2 regions of the Arthrobacter sp. L77 genome follow, and region 1 is predicted to be linked to the other one. Evidence: predicted binding sites of a transcription regulator. Region 1 holds the regulator's gene; the other holds the start of a gene.

Evidence for each region. The regulator LexA, encoded in region 1, represses DNA repair genes until DNA is damaged. The targets are predictions, from matches to a motif close to TCGAACANNTGTTCGA.
Region 2: the regulator LexA is predicted to act here: its motif matches at 6,914-6,929, upstream of RY94_RS09440 (HNH endonuclease signature motif containing protein).

Annotation. Positions count from the first base shown of each region.
Region 1 is NZ_JWSU01000008.1:298,881-307,520, forward strand. It holds gene RY94_RS16275 (ATP-dependent DNA helicase) at 1-1,936, shown strand, start outside; gene lexA (transcriptional repressor LexA) at 1,977-2,693, opposite strand; gene RY94_RS16285 (LysM peptidoglycan-binding domain-containing protein) at 3,074-3,595, shown strand; gene RY94_RS16290 (histidinol-phosphate transaminase) at 3,687-4,781, shown strand; gene RY94_RS16295 (DUF2461 family protein) at 4,890-5,579, shown strand; gene hisB (imidazoleglycerol-phosphate dehydratase HisB) at 5,698-6,315, shown strand; gene hisH (imidazole glycerol phosphate synthase subunit HisH) at 6,312-6,950, shown strand; gene RY94_RS18220 (hypothetical protein) at 6,966-7,124, shown strand; gene priA (bifunctional 1-(5-phosphoribosyl)-5-((5-phosphoribosylamino)methylideneamino)imidazole-4-carboxamide isomerase/phosphoribosylanthranilate isomerase PriA) at 7,196-7,954, shown strand; gene RY94_RS16315 (SseB family protein) at 7,951-8,640, shown strand, end outside.
Region 2 is NZ_JWSU01000005.1:300,759-309,398, reverse strand. It holds gene RY94_RS09475 (TetR/AcrR family transcriptional regulator) at 1-58, shown strand, start outside; gene RY94_RS09470 (GNAT family N-acetyltransferase) at 55-348, opposite strand; gene RY94_RS09465 (SDR family NAD(P)-dependent oxidoreductase) at 465-1,223, shown strand; gene RY94_RS09460 (hypothetical protein) at 1,235-1,453, opposite strand; gene RY94_RS09455 (ArsR/SmtB family transcription factor) at 1,450-2,067, opposite strand; SAM riboswitch class IV at 2,253-2,366, shown strand; gene RY94_RS09450 (LLM class flavin-dependent oxidoreductase) at 2,403-3,791, shown strand; gene RY94_RS09445 (SDR family oxidoreductase) at 4,092-4,745, shown strand; gene RY94_RS09440 (HNH endonuclease signature motif containing protein) at 5,222-6,901, opposite strand; gene RY94_RS09435 (heme-degrading domain-containing protein) at 7,208-7,753, opposite strand; gene RY94_RS09430 (hypothetical protein) at 7,888-8,640, opposite strand, start outside.

The DNA.
Region 1 (8,640 bases):
GATGGTCCGTCAGGTCAGTGAGTCCATCCGCTCCGGCGAGCACCTGCTCGTCCAGGCCGGCACCGGCACCGGGAAGTCGCTCGCGTACCTCGTCCCTCTGATCGCCCACGCGATGGACAGCGACAAGCCCTCGATCGTCTCCACGGCCACGCTCGCCCTCCAGGCGCAGATCGTGGGAAGGGACCTCCCGCGCCTCCTGGACGCCGTGCGGCCCGCGCTCACGCGCCCCGTCGACGTCGCCCTGCTCAAGGGCCGCTCCAACTACGTCTGCCTCCACAAGACCGGCGGCGGCTTCCCGGAGGAGGACGCGCCCGCCACCCTCTTCAGCCTCGGCGAGGATGCCGCGCCGCACCCCGCCCCGGCGACCGACGGCCCGTCCTCCGCGCTCGGGAGGGACGTGGTGCGGCTGCGTGAGTGGGCCGAGGAGACCGCGACCGGCGACCGCGACGACCTCGTGCCCGGCGTGAGCGACCGCGCCTGGCGCCAGGTGTCCGTCTCCAGCATGGAGTGCATCGGTGCCGCCCGCTGTCCGATGGCCCAGGAGTGCTTCAGCGAGAAGGCGCGCGCCGCAGCCGCGGACGCCGACATCATCATCACCAACCACGCCATGCTCGCGATCAGCGCCTTCGAAGGGCTTGCCGTCCTGCCCGAGTACGACGTCGTCGTCATCGACGAGGCACACGAACTCCACGACCGCGTCACCGGAGCCGTCTCGGGCCAGCTCTCCGCCTCGATGGTGACCGCTGCAGCCGCGGCACTCCGGCGCCACGCGTCCGTCACCACGGGCGTCCTCGACACGGCTGCCGACGCCTTCGAGGCGGCCGCCGAACTCGTTCCCTCGGGTCTCCTGCCGGGAGGCCTCCCCGAGGATCTCGAGCAGGCCCTCGCCCAGGTCCGCGACGCGTCGCGTGCCGCGCTGTCCGACACCAAGACGGACGGCAAGTCCGAAGCCGACGTCGACGGCGGCCGGCAGGTCGCACGCTCCCGCACCACGCTGGTCTTCGAGCTCGCCGAGCGGATCCTCGCGGCGTCCGAACTCAACGAGGTGGTCTGGGCATCGCGTCCCAGTACCTTCACGCCGGGTTCGGGCTACGCGCAGCCCGACGAGAGTGCACCCGCGACGCTGAACGTCGCGCCGCTGTCCGTCGCCGGGCGGCTGCGGGAGGGACTGTTCGAGGACCACACCGTGATCCTGACCTCCGCGACCCTCGCGATCGGCTCCGAGTTCGGTCCCGTCGCCGGCTCGCTGGGCCTCAGCGGCCCCGGTGCGCCCGCCTGGACCGGCGTCGACGTCGGAAGCCCCTTCGACTACCCGCGGCAGGGCGTGCTCTACGTGGCGAAGGACCTGCCGAAGCCCGAGCGGGGCACCTCCGACGCGCAGCTCGAGGAGCTCCTGGGGCTGCTCACGGCGTCGCGGGGAGGGGCGCTGGGACTGTTCTCGTCCAAGCGCGCCGCCGAGGAGGCCGCGGAGGCCCTGCGTCCGAAGGTCGACTTCGAGATCCTGTGCCAGGGGGAGTCCTCGCTCAACGCACTGGTCACGCAGTTCGCGGACGAACCGGATACCTGCCTGTTCGGCACCATGTCCCTGTGGCAGGGTGTCGACGTGCCGGGGGCCTCGTGCCGACTGGTCGTGATCGACCGCATCCCGTTCCCGCGGCCCGACGATCCGCTCATGACCGCCCGCACCCGGGCAGTGGCGCGGAACGGGGGCAACGGCTTCATGAGCGTGTCCGCCACGCACGCGGCCGTCCGGCTCGCGCAGGGCGCGGGGCGCCTGATCAGGGCGGCGGGGGACCGGGGGGTCGTCGCCGTCCTGGACAGCCGCCTCGCCAACGCCCGGTACGGCGGCTTCCTCCGGGCCGCCCTCCCGCCCTTCTGGGCGACGACGGACCGTGCCACCGTCACGGGCATCCTGAAGCGGCTCTCGGGGCGCTGACGCGCCCCGCCGGCCGCAGCACACCGGCTGCGGCGCGTGGCTACAGCGCGCGCATCACCGAGACGACCTTGCCCATGATGCTGGCGTGGTCGCCGAGGATGGGCTCGTAGCGCGTGTTCTGCGGCAGCAGCCACGTATGGCCGTCCCGCTGCCGGAAGGTCTTCACGGTGGCCTCCTCATCGAGCAGCGCCGCCACGATGTCGCCGTTCTGGGCGCTCTGCTGCCGGCGGACCACCACCCAGTCGCCGTCGCAGATGGCGGCATCCACCATCGAGTCCCCCGAGACCCTGAGCATGAAGAGATCCCCGTGGCCGACGAGCTGGCGCGGCAGGGGCATGACGTCCTCGACGACCTGGTCCGCGAGGATCGGTCCGCCGGCGGCGATGCGCCCCACGAGCGGCACCAGGGCGGTGTCGACGGCGATCCGGTGCTCGGCGGCGGGCTTCCCGTCCGCGGACGGACCGGTCTGGGCGCCCGAGGTGTCCGGAGCCAGGGTCAGGGGGAGCAGGACCTCCATGGCGCGGGGGCGCTTCGGATCCCTGCGCACGTAGCCGAGCCGCTCGAGCTGCGCCAGCTGGTGGGTCACGCTGGACAGGCTCGCGAGCCCCACGGTGTCGCCGATCTCCCGCATGGACGGGGGGTACCCCTTGTCGGCGATCGACCGCTGGATCGTCTCGAGGATGGTCAGCTGCCGGGCGGTCAGCCCCTTGGACACGGAGCGGCCGCGCGGCCTGCCCCGGCCCGCGGAGATGGGCACGGCGTCTGCCGGGACGTCGGCAGTGTTCGATTCCTGCCGGGCCGCCGCTGATGATTCCGCCACTGTTGCGCCTTTCGCCTGGGATCGCCGATCCCGCTGTCGCCGCCGGACCGCTTCCGTGGGCCGGAAGCCGTTTTGTCAGAGGCGGCTGGTTGTGTGAGATGCATCGACCCCGGGACCGCCCTCGGAGGGCAGTATCCGTCGACGATGGTGTGATCTCTTCACGCTAGGACAGACGGGGTCACTTTTCAAACATATGTTCGACCGAGTCTCGACACGGGTCGATCGTAGATGCTAGAAATAGGCAGATGCGTATTAGAACGTTTGTTCGAACCGGGCGGTCTGTCCGGCCAAGGCATTCGAAGGAAAGAGGAACGGCAATGGTTACACCCGTACTGCATGGCAGCTCGTTGTGGACGCCCGCTCGCCCCGAGAACCACCTCAGGCTCGTCTCCATGCCTGACCCGTCCTCGTCGACCATCGCCCTGATGCCCCCGACCTTCGCAGCACCCTCCCGGCCTGATGGGACCGGTTCCTCCACCGAGCCCGGTTCCTCCGTGCCGTCCCGTACCTCCACGCAGCGGAGTGCGGACCGTCCCCTGACGCTCACGCGGCGAGGGCGCCTGCTGCTGGTCGGCCTGCCGATCGCCCTGGGCGTCGCGGCCCTGATCCTCCTCGCGGCATTCCTGACCTCGCAGGCACAGGCGGGGGAGTCGGCGCCGACCTCCACGGCCACCGTCGAGGTGAGTGTGGTCACCGGAGAGACCCTGTGGGATCTCGCCGTGCGCTATGCGCCGGAGCGCGATCCCCGGGACGTCGTCGCCGAGATCGTCGAGCTCAACGACCTGCCGAACTCCGTGGTGCAGGCAGGACAGAGCATCGCAGTACCCGCCGCGGACTGACCGGGCCCCGCCGCGGACTGACCGGCGCCCACACCGGGACTGCCCGCCGGGCCATTCGTCCGTGGAAGACGGCATCCCTTAAACTCGAAGAGTGCCCTCCTCCGTCGAAGCCCTAGCAAACCTCCCCCTGCGTGACGACCTCGTCGGGCTGCACCCGTACGGCGCTCCGCAGCTGGACGTCCCGATCCTGCTCAACGTCAACGAGAACACCTACGGCGTACCGGCGGACGTCCACGCGGCCATCGTGGAGGCCGTCGCGGAAGCGACGCGCGGCCTCAATCGCTACCCGGACCGCGAATTCACCGAGCTGCGGAAGAACCTCGCCGACTATCTGGGGCACGGCCTGACGCCCGATCAGCTGTGGGCCGCCAACGGCTCCAACGAGGTGCTGCAGCAGGTCCTCCAGGCCTTCGGCGGACCCGGACGCACCGCCATCGGCTTCCCGCCCACCTACTCGATGTACCCCCTGCTCGCGAGCGGCACCGGGACGCGCTACGTCACCGCCGCCCGCGGTGCCGCCTACGCCATGACGCCGGAGGACACCGCCCGGGCGGTCCGCGCATCAGGGGCGAACATCGTGTTCCTCTGCTCGCCGAACAATCCCACCGGCACGGCACTCGGCCTGGACGTCGTCGAGGCCGCCTACGAGGCCGGCGAGGACGCGCGCGCCATCATCATCGTCGATGAGGCGTACGGCGAATTCGCGCAGGAGGGGACCGCGAGCGCCCTGACCCTCCTGCCCGGACGCCCGCGGTTGCTCGTCTCCCGGACCATGAGCAAGGCCTTCGCCCTCGCCGGCGCCCGGATCGGCTACCTCGCGGCGGCGCCGGAGATCGCCGATGCGCTGCGGCTCGTCAGGCTGCCCTACCACCTCTCGGCCATCACCCAGGCGGCCGCGAACGCCGCCCTCACCCACGCGGACACGCTCCTGGCGAACGTCGAGGCGATCAAGGTGCAGCGGGACCGCATCGTGCGCGAGCTCACGGGACTCGGGCTCACCCCGGCCCCGTCGGACGCGAACTTCGTCTTCTTCTCGGGCCTCGAGGACCCCCACCGTGTCTGGCAGGGCCTCCTGGAGGCAGGGGTCCTCATCCGTGATGTCGGCATCCCCGGATCCCTGCGCGTGACCGCGGGTACGGAGGAGGAGACGACGGCGTTCCTGACGGCGCTGGCGACGCTGCTCTGACGGCCGGGTCGCCGTTCCGACGGTCGGGTCGGCGACGGCCCAGGGCTCCGGAGGGGCCATCCGCTGCGGGCGATGCGCCGCGCGGGTGCAGCGCCCATCATGTGTCGCATGGATCGTCCGATCTTCGAGGAGGCGCAGTCGTTCTTCGCGCGGATGGAGGCGGACAACACTCGCGAGTTCTGGGCCCGCCAGCGCAGGCTGTACGACGACGGCATCCGCCCGGTCTTCACCGCGGTGTGTGCGGCCCTGACGTCGTTCTCCGGATGGCGGATCTACCGCCCGCACAACGACCTCAGGTTCCGGCCGGACAGCCCGCCCTACAAGACCTTCATCGGGGCTGTCGCCGAGCGGCCCGACGGGGTGGGTGCATTCATCCGCGTGAGCAGCATCGGCCTCCTGGTCGCCACCGGCCTGCCGTTCCCCGCCGCGGACCAGCTGGCCGCCTTCCGGGCCGCGGTGGCCGGCGACGTCTCGGGCCCGGCGCTGGTCGCCGCGATCGGCGCGGTCACCGGGCAGGGCATGATGATCCGTCCCGGACGGGCCCAACCGCTGACACGCGTCCCCCGGGGCTTCCCGGCCGATCATCCCAGGGCGGATCTGCTGCGGTGGAAGGGCATCGAGGTCAACCATCGCGTGCGCCGACCCGCGTGGGTGGACATCGCCTCCGCCTCGGCGGGCATCGATGAGCTCCTGTGCGAACCCGCCGCGCTGCACGAGTGGCTGGCCCGCTACGTGGGAGCTTCCACCCTCACCGCGGAGCAGCGGTTCGGTCCGCGCCGCGGCACCGGGGCCCCGTGACCGGTGTGCCCGGCGGGAACACCTAGAATTGAAGGGCAGGACCGCCGGGTGGTTCGCGCCGCCCGCCCTGCTCCCACGTCGATCCGCGCCTGAATGACGCGCACAGAAGGAAGATGCTATGACAGTTGATGCCGCCCGCGGCCGTACGGCCCGTATCGAGCGCGTCACGAGCGAGTCCAATGTCCTCGTCGAGATCGACCTCGACGGTACCGGGGCGTCGTCGATCGACACCACGGTGCCGTTCTTCGACCACATGCTCACCGCACTGTCGAAGCACTCCCTCATCGACATGACCATCCGGTCCTCCGGGGACACGCACATCGACGTCCACCACACGGTGGAGGACACGGCCATCGCGATCGGCGAGGCCCTGCGGATCGCCCTCGGCACGAAGGCCGGCATCCGGCGCTTCGGCGAAGCCACCGTCCCGCTCGACGAGGCACTCGCCAACGCCGTCGTCGACATCTCGGGGCGTCCGTTCCTCGTGCACGGCGGGGAGCCGGCCGGCCAGGAGTACCACCTCATCGGCGGGCACTTCACGGGTTCCCTGACGCGCCACGTGTTCGAGGCGCTCGCCCTGCACGCCCAGATCTGCCTGCACATCACCGTCATCGGCGGCCGCGACCCGCACCACATCGTCGAGGCCCAGTTCAAGGCCCTCGCCCGGGCGCTCCGCGCGGCGGTCGAACCGGACCCGCGGGTCGAGGGAATCCCCTCCACGAAGGGAGCGCTATGAGCGCGCGCACCGTCACCGTCCTCGACTACGGATCCGGCAACGTCCGGTCCGTGGTACGTGCCCTCGAACACGTGGGTGCCGATGTCGTCCTCAGCGCCAAGCCCGACGACGTCCTGAACGCCGACGGCCTGCTCGTCCCCGGCGTCGGTGCTTTCGCCGCCGTCATGCAGGGCCTCAAGGACGTCGACGCCCTGCGGATGATCGGGCGCCGGGTCGCCGGCGGCCGCCCCGTACTGGGGATCTGCGTGGGTCTGCAGGTGCTCTTCGACGAGGGCGTGGAGCACGGCGTGCGCACGCCCGGCATGGGTGAGTGGCCGGGCACCGTCGAACGGCTCAAGGCCGACGTCGTGCCCCACATGGGCTGGAACACCGTGGAACCGCCGGAGGACACCGTCCTGTTCGAGGGCCTCGGCGACGAGCGGTTCTACTTCGTGCACTCCTACGGCGTGCAGGATTGGTCCTTCGACGTCACCCAACCCGCCATGAAGCCGCCGCAGGTCACGTGGTCCGACCACGGCGGCCGGTTCATCGCCGCCGTCGAGAACGGTCCGCTCAGCGCCACCCAGTTCCACCCCGAGAAATCCGGTGACGCGGGCGCCCAGCTCCTGCGCAACTGGATCGACGGGCTGCGCTGATCCGGTGGTGGACCGATGCTGAGCCTCGTGCTCATGGGGGTCGCCGGACTCCTCATCGGCGGCGCCTTCTCCCTGCGCGGGCAGGAGTTCCCGCGCTGGGTGTGGATCGCCTTCCTCGCCCTCGCCGGTCTGGCGCTCCTGGCCGCCTACCTGTTCACGCTGCCCGGCGACTAGCCCGCCCCGCACCGCCACAACCCGCTCCTCCACCGCGGCCCCGCCGCCCGAACGAAAGCAGTCAGCAGACCATGAGCCCCCTCACCGAAACGCCCACCCTCGAGCTCCTCCCCGCCGTCGACGTCGCCGACGGCCAGGCCGTGCGCCTGGTGCAGGGTGAGGCCGGCAGCGAGACCAGCTACGGAGACCCGGTGGACGCGGCCCGCGCGTGGCAGGACGCCGGCGCCGAGTGGGTGCACCTCGTGGACCTCGACGCCGCCTTCGGCCGCGGGTCCAACAAGGACCTGCTCGAGCGCGTCGTCCAGCAGCTCGACATCAAGGTGGAACTCTCCGGCGGCATCCGCGACGACGCGTCGCTGGAGGCGGCCCTGGAACTGGGAGCGACGCGCGTCAACCTGGGCACCGCGGCGCTCGAGAACCCCGAGTGGACGGAGCGGGCGATCGCCCGCTACGGGGACGCCGTGGCCGTCGGGCTCGATGTCCGGGGCACCACGCTCGCGGCGCGCGGCTGGACCCAGGAGGGCGGCGACCTGTGGGAGGTCCTGCAGCGCCTCGAGGACGCCGGCTGCGCGCGCTACGTCGTGACCGACGTGACGAAGGACGGCACGCTCAAGGGGCCGAACCTGGCCCTCCTGCGGGAGGTCCTCGCGAAGACCACACGGCCCGTCGTCGCCTCCGGCGGGATCTCCAGCCTCGACGACATCGCCGCCCTCCGCGACCTCGTGCCCCTCGGGCTCGAGGGCGCGATCGTCGGCAAGGCCCTCTACGCCGGGGCCTTCACACTGCCGCAGGCCCTGGACGTGGCAGGGCTGCCCGCCTCGGACGCGTGAGCGGCCGGCAACTCCCCGCCCACATCGCCGCGGCCCTCGCCGGCAACACGGCGGACTCCGCCGGGCAGCCGTGGGCGGGCCGCGACCTGTCCGGTCCGGAGAACCCGCTGCACGCCTTCGACGACGACGACGGCGCGGCCGACGCGGGGCTCGCCGCGGCGCTGAGCGGGCTCCTGCGCCCCGCGGACGGTCCGGGCGACGCCGAGCGGGCCGTGTTCGGTGCACTCACCACGGCCAGGGTGTTCATCCCGATCGTCGCCCGGCTCAGCGACCAGGCGGAGGCCGCCACCGGGCTGCACGCCGACAAGGAGGCCGAGATGGCGCTCGTCACGCTGACCGCGCCCGACGGCCGGAAAGCCCTGCCGGTCTTCTCCTCGACCGGGGCTCTGGGCCGGTGGCACCCGGACGCGCGGCCCGTCGCGGCGTACGCGTCACGGGCCGCCCTCGCAGCGGCCGCCGAGGATGCGCAGCTGATGGTGCTGGACCCCGGGGCCGATCTCACGTTCGTGCTCCGGCGTCCCGCCGTCTGGGCCCTGGCCCGGCAGGTCCCCTGGACGCCGTCGTACGAGGACCCGGCCCTGGCGTCGCTCGTCGAGGAGGCGGCCGGTCAGGAGGAGGACATCCTCGCCGTGGGCCTGCGGCCGGCCGGTGGAGTGCTGACGCGCACGACCGGCGGTAGCATTGCC
Region 2 (8,640 bases), on a different contig from region 1:
TGCCGCCGAAGTGCTCATCGACGCGGCCCTGCGCGAGGGGATCAGGGGAGCGGCCTAAGCCGTCAGGTCCTGGTAGTCGGGGTTCTCCTCGATGAAGGCCGCCACGAATTCGCACTGGGGAACGACCGTGAGGTGCTGCCGGCGGGCGTCGTCGAGCGCATACCCGATGAGGGTGCTTCCGATCCCGCGACCCTCGACGTCCCGGTCGACGACCGTGTGCGTGAAGGTGATCGAATCGCCGGACCGCTCATAGGCGGCGGTACCGACAGGGCTGCCGTCGAGGGTGGCCACGTAGCGGCTCTCTGCCTCGTTGTTGCTGACCTGGACGTCCGGGGTGTCGGTGCTCATCCAGCCACCCTCGCATCCGTACCGACCGGGGTCAACGTGCCATGTCCGGTGGTCACTTCTCCTGCCGGGGCCCGGCCTCTCCGCTGCGGTGCCGCACGCGAGGTACGGTCTGAACCATGACATCGAAGATTCTGGTGACCGGTGCAAGCAGGGGCATCGGTGCAGCCATCGCCCATGATCTCGCAGGGCGTGGGCATCGTGTCGCCGTCCATGCCGGCCGTGATGGGCGCGCCGCCACGGCGGTGCGCGATGCGCTTCCGGGCGACGGACACGTGGTGGTCGTCGGCGACGTCGGTGATTCCGAGGCCTGCAGTCGCATCGTCGACGAGGCCGTGGGTGGGCTGGGCACTCTCGACGTGCTGGTCAACAACGCCGGCATGTTCGAGGCGCATCCGATCGACACCGTGTCCTTCGCGGACTGGCAGGAAGCGTGGCGCCGCACGCTGGACGTGAATCTGCTGGGGCCGGCGAACCTGGCCTGGCTGGTCGCGCGGCATCTCCTCGACCGGCCGGCGGGGCCGGAGGGCGGACGGCTGATCAGCGTCGGATCACGCGGAGCCTACCGGGGCGAGCCCGTCACACCGGCCTACGGTGCGAGCAAGGCGGCGTTGCACTCCATGACACAGTCCCTCGCGGTGGCGCTCGCACCGCACGGGATCCTTGCTGCCGCCGTCGCGCCGGGATTCGTCGAGACCGACATGGGCAGGACAGTGCTCGACGGCCCGGGTGGCGACGCGGTGCGCGCACAGAGTCCGTTCAATCGCGTCGCGACGCCGGAGGAGGTGGCGCAGACGGTCACGTGGCTCGCTACCGATGCTCCGCTCTGGGTCAGCGGCACCGTGGTGGACGTCAATGGGGCGTCCTACCTGCGGTAGCTACAGGGCGGCTAGAGGAGATGGATGCCGCTGTGGGCGGCGGCCCGCAGATCCGTCCTGCGCTCGAGGTGGCGGTGGAAGAGCTCCACGTCGGTGCCCTTTGCTGAGGCGAGAGAGGATCCTGCTGCGATGAACGCGGTGCCCAGGCGGATGAGCGTCCGGGATGTGAGTCCTCCGCGGGATGATCCGGCGAGCGCCGGGTAGCCGGCGTGAAGGGTTGTGCTGGTCATGTCGTCTCCTGGGGATCGATGAGGGGGAAGGCGTTGAAGTGGATCTGGACGGGCCGGGTTCCCGGGGTGCCCGGTTCGGAGCGGTAGGCGTCGAGCTTCTCGCGGAAGATCTCGCTCATGTCCCGGGTGAGGGCTGCGAGCTGGTCCACCGTCAGGTGGGCGTTCATCGTCGCGATCACGGCTGCGTCCGCCCACTCGGGCGGGATGGACTCGGAACCACTGGCCATGAAGGTGGCGAGAGCTTCGGAGCGGCCGCGTTCGAACTGGCGGTTCACCTGCCGCGTGGCTTCCCGTGTGGTGGGGTCCTGCTCGAGTTCGGGGGTGCTGAGCGTCAGGGATCCGCGGGGGCGTTCCCACCACCGCTCCCGTGCGGAGCCCCGTTCCACCTCGCGGACGAGGCCGTGGCGCGCGAGCTGCCGCAGGTGGTAGCTCGTTGCCCCACTCGATTCGCCGACCCTCTTGCCGATGCTGCTCGCGGTCTGCGGCCCGTAGCTAGACAGGACCTCGAGTAACTGGACCCTGAGAGGGTGGGCGAGGGCCTTGAGTGCCGCTCCGTCCAGGATGCGGTTGCCGTCCTCCGACGGGTGTCCTGTGTTGCCTGTGCTCTCCTTCATGCCTCCAGTGTGCACGCGCAAAGATATGTTTGCAATGCTTTCTTTGCACTTTTTGGTCCCTTTCGTGCGAATGCCGACCGCCGTCGTCGGACCTTCTCCGGGCGGCGGGGGAGGTTCGAGGCGTGACGCCCCGTGACGACGGCGGGTGGACGACGGCGTGCCGGCCCACCTACGCTCGAGACCAGAATCAAGAGCTCCAACGCAAAACCCTGGTTTGTTGGACGGCAACCCCCTCGCTGTAGCGGGGTGCCCCAGGTGAGGATTCGGCCCGGCACAGGCAGTGCGGGCAAGTATGGCGCTTCCGCCACGGCAGTGCCCCGACGTGAGGACTCTTCATGCCCGCATCACCACGCCGTATCCGGTTCAACGCCTTCGACATGAACTGTGTGGGCCATCAGTCGCCGGGTCTGTGGCGTCACCCCGAGGATCAGTCCTGGCGCTACAAGGAACTGGGCTACTGGGCCGACCTGGCGAAGACCCTGGAGAAGGGACTGTTCGACGGCGTCTTCATCGCCGACGTCCTCGGCACCTACGACGTCTTCGGCGGCTCCAACGAGGCCACCCTGAGGCAGGGGACGCAGACCCCGGTCAACGATCCGTTCCTGCTCGTCTCGGCCATGGCGCTCGTCACCGAGCACCTCGGGTTCGGCGTCACCGCCGGCACCGCCTACGAGCACCCGTACCCCTTCGCGCGCAGACTCTCCACGCTGGACCACCTCACCAAGGGGCGGGTCGGCTGGAACGTGGTGACCGGCTACCTGCCGTCCGCTGCACGCAACATGGGCCAGGAGGACCAGCTCGAACACGACGCGCGCTACGACCACGCGGACGAGTACCTCGAGGTCCTCTACAAGCTGCTCGAGGGGTCGTGGGAGGACGACGCCGTGGTCCGCGACCGCGAGACGGGCGTCTTCACGGATCCGGCCAAGGTCCACGAGATCGGCCACGACGGCACGTACTTCAAGGTCCCGGGCATCCACCTCAGTGAGCCCTCACCACAGCGGACGCCGGTCATCTTCCAGGCCGGAGCGTCCTCCCGGGGCATCGCCTTCGCGGCAGGTAACGCCGAGGCGGTGTTCGTCGCTGCACCCACGAAGGAGAAGCTGAAGGACGTGGTCAGGAAGATCAGGGATGCGGTCGAGGCCGAGGGTCGTGACCGCTACTCGGTGCGGATCTATACCCTGCTCACCGTGATCACGGACGAGACCGAGGAGAAGGCCCAGGCCAAGCACGCCGATTACCAGCAGTACGTCAGCTATGAGGGTGCCCTCGTGCTCGTCTCGGGATGGCTCGGTGTGGACCTTTCCGTCTACGATCCGGACGAACCGCTCGGCAACGTGAAGTCCAACGCCATCCAGTCCGCCGTCGCGAACTTCCAGAAGGTGAACGACGACGGGTCGCCGTGGACCGTGCGGGACATCGCCGAGTCGGCGGGGATCGGTGGGCTCGGGCCGCGCATCGTCGGTTCGGGTGTGCAGGTCGCCGACGAGCTCCAGGCGTGGGTCGAGGAGACCGACGTCGACGGCTTCAACCTCGCCTATGCGATCACCCCGGGGACCTTCGAGGACATCATCGAGTTCGTCGTGCCGGAACTGCAGAAGCGTGGTGCCTATCCCACCGAATACACGGAGGGAACACTGCGTCAGAAGCTGTTCGGGAAGGGCGACCGCCTGCCCGAGGAGCACCGCGGTGCGCAGTATCGGCTAGCGCCGGTCCGCCCCTGACGCGTCGCCGGGTTGGTCATCGTCGACCCGGCGGGCGTGGTTCGGGCGCCACGGGTAGTCTCCGCCTTACGTGTCGGTGGGGTCGGTCATTGGCACCAGGCGGGTATGGCGGGAGCGTCGTGGTTCGTCCGCCCTGGCGCGTCATTTGCCTCAGTAAGCGTGGGGCATTGGTGGCTTCAGCTGGGAATAGACCTGCGCTCGCGGCGGAACAGTCGCGGGAAGGTGGCCAGCCCGAGGTGCGGGGGACTAGCGTCGAAGACAAGGTATCCGACGACCAGTCATCCGACAGAAGGAGTTCCCATGTCACGCGTAGCCATCATCGGTGGGCACGGAAAAGTAGCCCTGCATCTCACGAAGATCCTCACGAGCCAGGGCCACCAGGTCAGCTCGGTCTTCCGTAACCAGGACCACGCCGGCGACGTCGAGCAGGCCGGGGCAACCCCCGTTGTCGCGGACGTCTCCGAGCTGTCGGTGGAGCAGATGGCCGATGTCTTCCGTGGCCATGACGCCGTCGTCTGGTCTGCAGGCGCAGGTGGCGCGAGCCCCGAGGCGACGTATGCCGTGGATCGGGATGCTGCGATCCGCTCGATGGACGCCGCCCAGGAGGCGTCCGTGGGGCGCTATGTCATGGTGTCCTACCTCGGGGCACGTAAGGACCACGGTGTCCCCGAGGACAACGGCTTCTTCCATTACGCCGAGGCGAAGGCCGCGGCTGATGAGCACCTGCGCAACTCGGAGCTCGCCTGGACCATCCTCCAGCCGGGAGCACTCACCACGGACCCGGGAACCGGGATGATCGAGGTGTCCGCCGAGCCGCAGCAGGACTCGGTGGCACGCGAGGATGTCGCACTCGTGGCCGCCGTCGTCCTCGGTAACCTCGGCACGGTCGACAAGACCATCCAGTTCAACACCGGTGAGACGCCGGTCGCGGAGGCCATCGAGGCTGCACTGTAGTCCGACCAGCACGATGAAGGCGGCGTTCACTGTGTGGGCGCCGCCTTCTGTGTGCCAGCTGGCCCTCGTCTTCAGTGTGGTGCGGGCTGTCCTGATTCACGAGGGTGTGCACGAGAAACGCCAGGCGCTCCGTAGCTCCCGGGATCTACGCACCGTTCCGTACGCCGGATGCGCCCGGCGGACCGGATGCACCCGACGCCCCGGGAGCACCGCTGGGTATGCCAAACGCACCCGACGGGCCGGATGTACCCGACGCTCCGGATACGCTGCCCCGCGCTCCGGATGCACCGCTCCCCATGCCGGAGGCGGCCCTACCTGACGGACCGGGCCGCACCCGACGCTCCGGGCGCACCGCTCGGTATGCCAGACGCACCCGACGGGCCGGATGTACCCGATGGTCCGGGCGCACCGCTCCCCATGCCGGAGGCGGCCCCACCGGACGGACCGGGCCGCCCCCGACGGTCCGGGCGCACCGATCATCCGGTGCTGTGCTCCAGAACGCTTGTGCTGCGCTCCGAGACGTCCACGCTCGGCCCCGAGGCGTCGTCGAGCAGTGCTTCATGGACGGCTTGTCCTGCCTGCCAGTACCTGTTCCGACGAGCCGTTCCCGGAGGACCGAGGGTTCGGGGGGCGGTGAACCACGGAATGCCGTTCCGGGATGCCACGGTCCAGGCACCTTGATGAATGACATGGTGGTGGCGCGAACACAGCAGGACTCCGTTGTCGATGCTCGTCGCGCCGCCTGCTGACCACGGATCGATGTGGTGGGCTTCGCACCAGCTGGCCGGGATGGAGCAGTCAGGGAAGGCGCAGCCCTTGTCCCTGGCCACGAGCGCTCGCCGAAGATGGGGCGGAAAAAGCCGCTGTGCCCGTCCCACATCGAGGATCTGACCGCTGCTTCCGAGGACCAGGGGGATGATGTCGGCATCGCACGCCAGCTTCCTGATGCTCCCTGCACTCATCTGCCCGGAGAAGACCGAATACCCCGCCTGATGTGTGGCGCCGATGAGGTCCTTGTAGTCGATGGTCACCATGACCTGTGGTCGGTGGCCGCCCGTCGAGGGAAGCGCAGCCGTGCTCAATGTGACCTTGCAGGCGGCGATCAGGCCGTCGAGGAGGGTCTGGGCCCTCGTCGCCGCCGGCTGATCAACGAGAGCGGGTGAATTCTCGGCTGTGGCCGGGCCGTGTGGTGCGTGCGGTGTACTCGAGGTGTCCGGTGCTCCGGGAGCTCCCGGTGTCCCCGGCGCCCCGGGTTCCCCGGGTGGATTCTCGGCTGCGGTGGCATCGATCCGCCCCGCTGCGCCGCGCGGGTTCGCCGTTGAGTTCATGACGGTTGCGAGCAACTCGAACTGCTCATCCGTCGCCCCGATTTCGAGGAAATGCAGTCCATGGCGTCGGCCACGGAAGAAGACGCCCTGCCTCGCGCGCAGCACCTTCTCTGTCGGCTCCTGCCCGTCCTGATCGAGGACGCCCTCCCAGCGCCGCGCCAGCACCCGGAGGATATCCTCGTCGGACTCCATCGCCTGCCGTGTCAGGTGATGCTCCATCGACGCGAGTTGCCGCGGCGTCGCGAACGAGTCCACCCGCTGCAACGCGTGCGCGACTACGGTGGCGGCCCGTCCGCTGATGCGGCCAGTGGTCACCGCGCCGCCCAGTGCTGCAAACCGGGGAGGTACACGCGCGCCGGTCGGCGAGATCCGGGGGAGTACCATCTCCGCAAGACTCAGCCGGCGCTTCGCCTCTGTCCGACTGATGCCCAGCGTGGCACGGAGAAAGTCTGCGCAGTTCCTGTATCCATTGCCGCTCGGCTCGGTCGGCTCGGTCGGCTCGGTCGGCTCGGATGACGTGTACGCGGCAGGGCCGGTGCGGACATCCCCGCGGACGGATTGCTCTGCCCTCGCCAGAAGCGAACCGCCCGCAGTTCGCTCCTCGTCATCGGCAAGATGATGTTCCTGGGCGACGCGGGCGGCGAGGATCTGGAGATGGTCGATGGTCCGTGAGGCGTCTTCGACCTCCAGCAGGAACCGCATGGCGTCCTGTCGGGACCGGAGGCCCTGGCTCTGATCGATGTCCCTCGCGCATTCGGCAAGCGCTGTGCATACCGAGTCCATGGAACTCGGAGGTGCGGTCAAGCGCTCGACCGGTGCGGTAGTCATACCTGAATTTTATCGAACATGCGTACTAATGGCGCGGTGGGGAAGCGAATGTGGAGGAAGAGTCGTCCTCAGTTATCCACATAGGCAGCGCCTGTGGACCTGCACCGGCATTCCGAGTGGAACCTCCTGTTTCGGGACATCCGGCCCTCACGGACTCCTGGTCTACTGCGGCGGTGCGCAGGCGGCTGCCCGCGACCCGATGCCCGCCGTCGTCTGCTTCTATCGAGCACCGCCAATCCTGCTCACGACCCCTGTAGACCAACCCGGCCACTCGGGACGGGGACGCACGGTGCCTCGCCCTGGTTCCTAGAGGCCGGCAGCGGCGTGAAAGGTCCGTAGCGCCTCGACGACGAGCCGGTGGTCCTCGAGTTGCGGAAGGCCGGAGACCGTTACCGTGGCGACCGGACCGACGCCCTGGATGTACAGCGGGAAGGAGCCGCCGTGCGCTGCGAACATCGTCGTGTCGAACAGCGGATCGTCCTCCACCCGCCCGCCGTTGCGGCGCCCCCGGAGGCCGACGAGCAGGGAGGGGACGAGGTAGCGTTCGGCTGTGCGGCTCTTCGCGTCGAGCCAGTAGTCGTTGTCGGGTGTTGTTCCGTCGAGTGCGGCCCGGAACAGGATGTGGTCGGGCCTTCGGATGCAGACCGCGATCGGCAGGTTGCGTCCCGCGCCCAGCTGGACGATCAACTGCCCCAGGGCGACTGCGTCGTCGTTCGTGAAGCGGGTGAACTGGAGCTCGGCGACCTCCCTCTCGACCGTGCTGATCAGCGCCTCGAGCGCCTCGGCAGGCTGTTCGCTGCTGCCGTCCGGATCGAACGGGAGGACGGCTGTAGGGAGGGCGTCATTGCTCATCTCCTTAATTTACGTCGTCGACGGGACGTGGCGGGCTTTTGCTCAGTTGTTTAGTAATTTCCTCGGGGCGGCAGTGTGTGCGTCGCCTGCGTTTCTCGCGGACATGATCCCGAAGCGGAAGGCTCCGGCGGATGTCAGAGTCCGGGTGCGCAGGGCCCGGCGCCGAGGAGCGCGAGGCCTGCGAGGTCGCCCTCCCCGAACGAGACCCGGCCGACGTTCTCCGAGTAAATCAGTTCGCCAGCGTCATCCACATGGTCGAGTCCGACGACGTGCGCGAGCTCATGCATGATCGTCGCCTTCAGGTACGCGCGCCCGTCCGGGTAGCCGAGCGATGTGGCGGCGTCGGGCGCATCGAGCTGTACCTGGCCACCCACGTAGACCAGCGGCTGCCCGGACGCCTGGGCGTAGTCGCTGCCGCCGAGACCCGCGATGTCCCCGGCCAGTCCGGGAATCTCCTCAGGGGTGGTCCAGATGATCAGCACCGGCACCCAGGCCTTCCCGTACAGCTCCGGCTGGTACAGGTCACGCTCTTCGCTGGGCGCCTCGGTGGTCGCGCCGTCGTGGACGAACTGCAGACCCGTGGCGGCGGACACCTCAGCGACGGCTTCCTGCACCAGTCCCTCCGAGCCGGCCGGGGCACTGTCCGGCCGGACGACGTAGTGCACGGGGCGGCAGGGATCGTAGGCCACCCACTCCTGCTCCTCGACGGGCGAGTCCATCAGCTTGAACGCCGTCGACGACGGAGCGGGCGGCGGCGTCCCGAGCGGCACGCCGTTGGCCTCGACCCCGCGGGGCGGCACATCGGCGCCGGGCAGAGGCGGCAAGGGGGCCGGCAGGTCGGGCAGCGTGACCGGCAGGTCGGGCGAGGGGACGTCCAGATCCGGCAG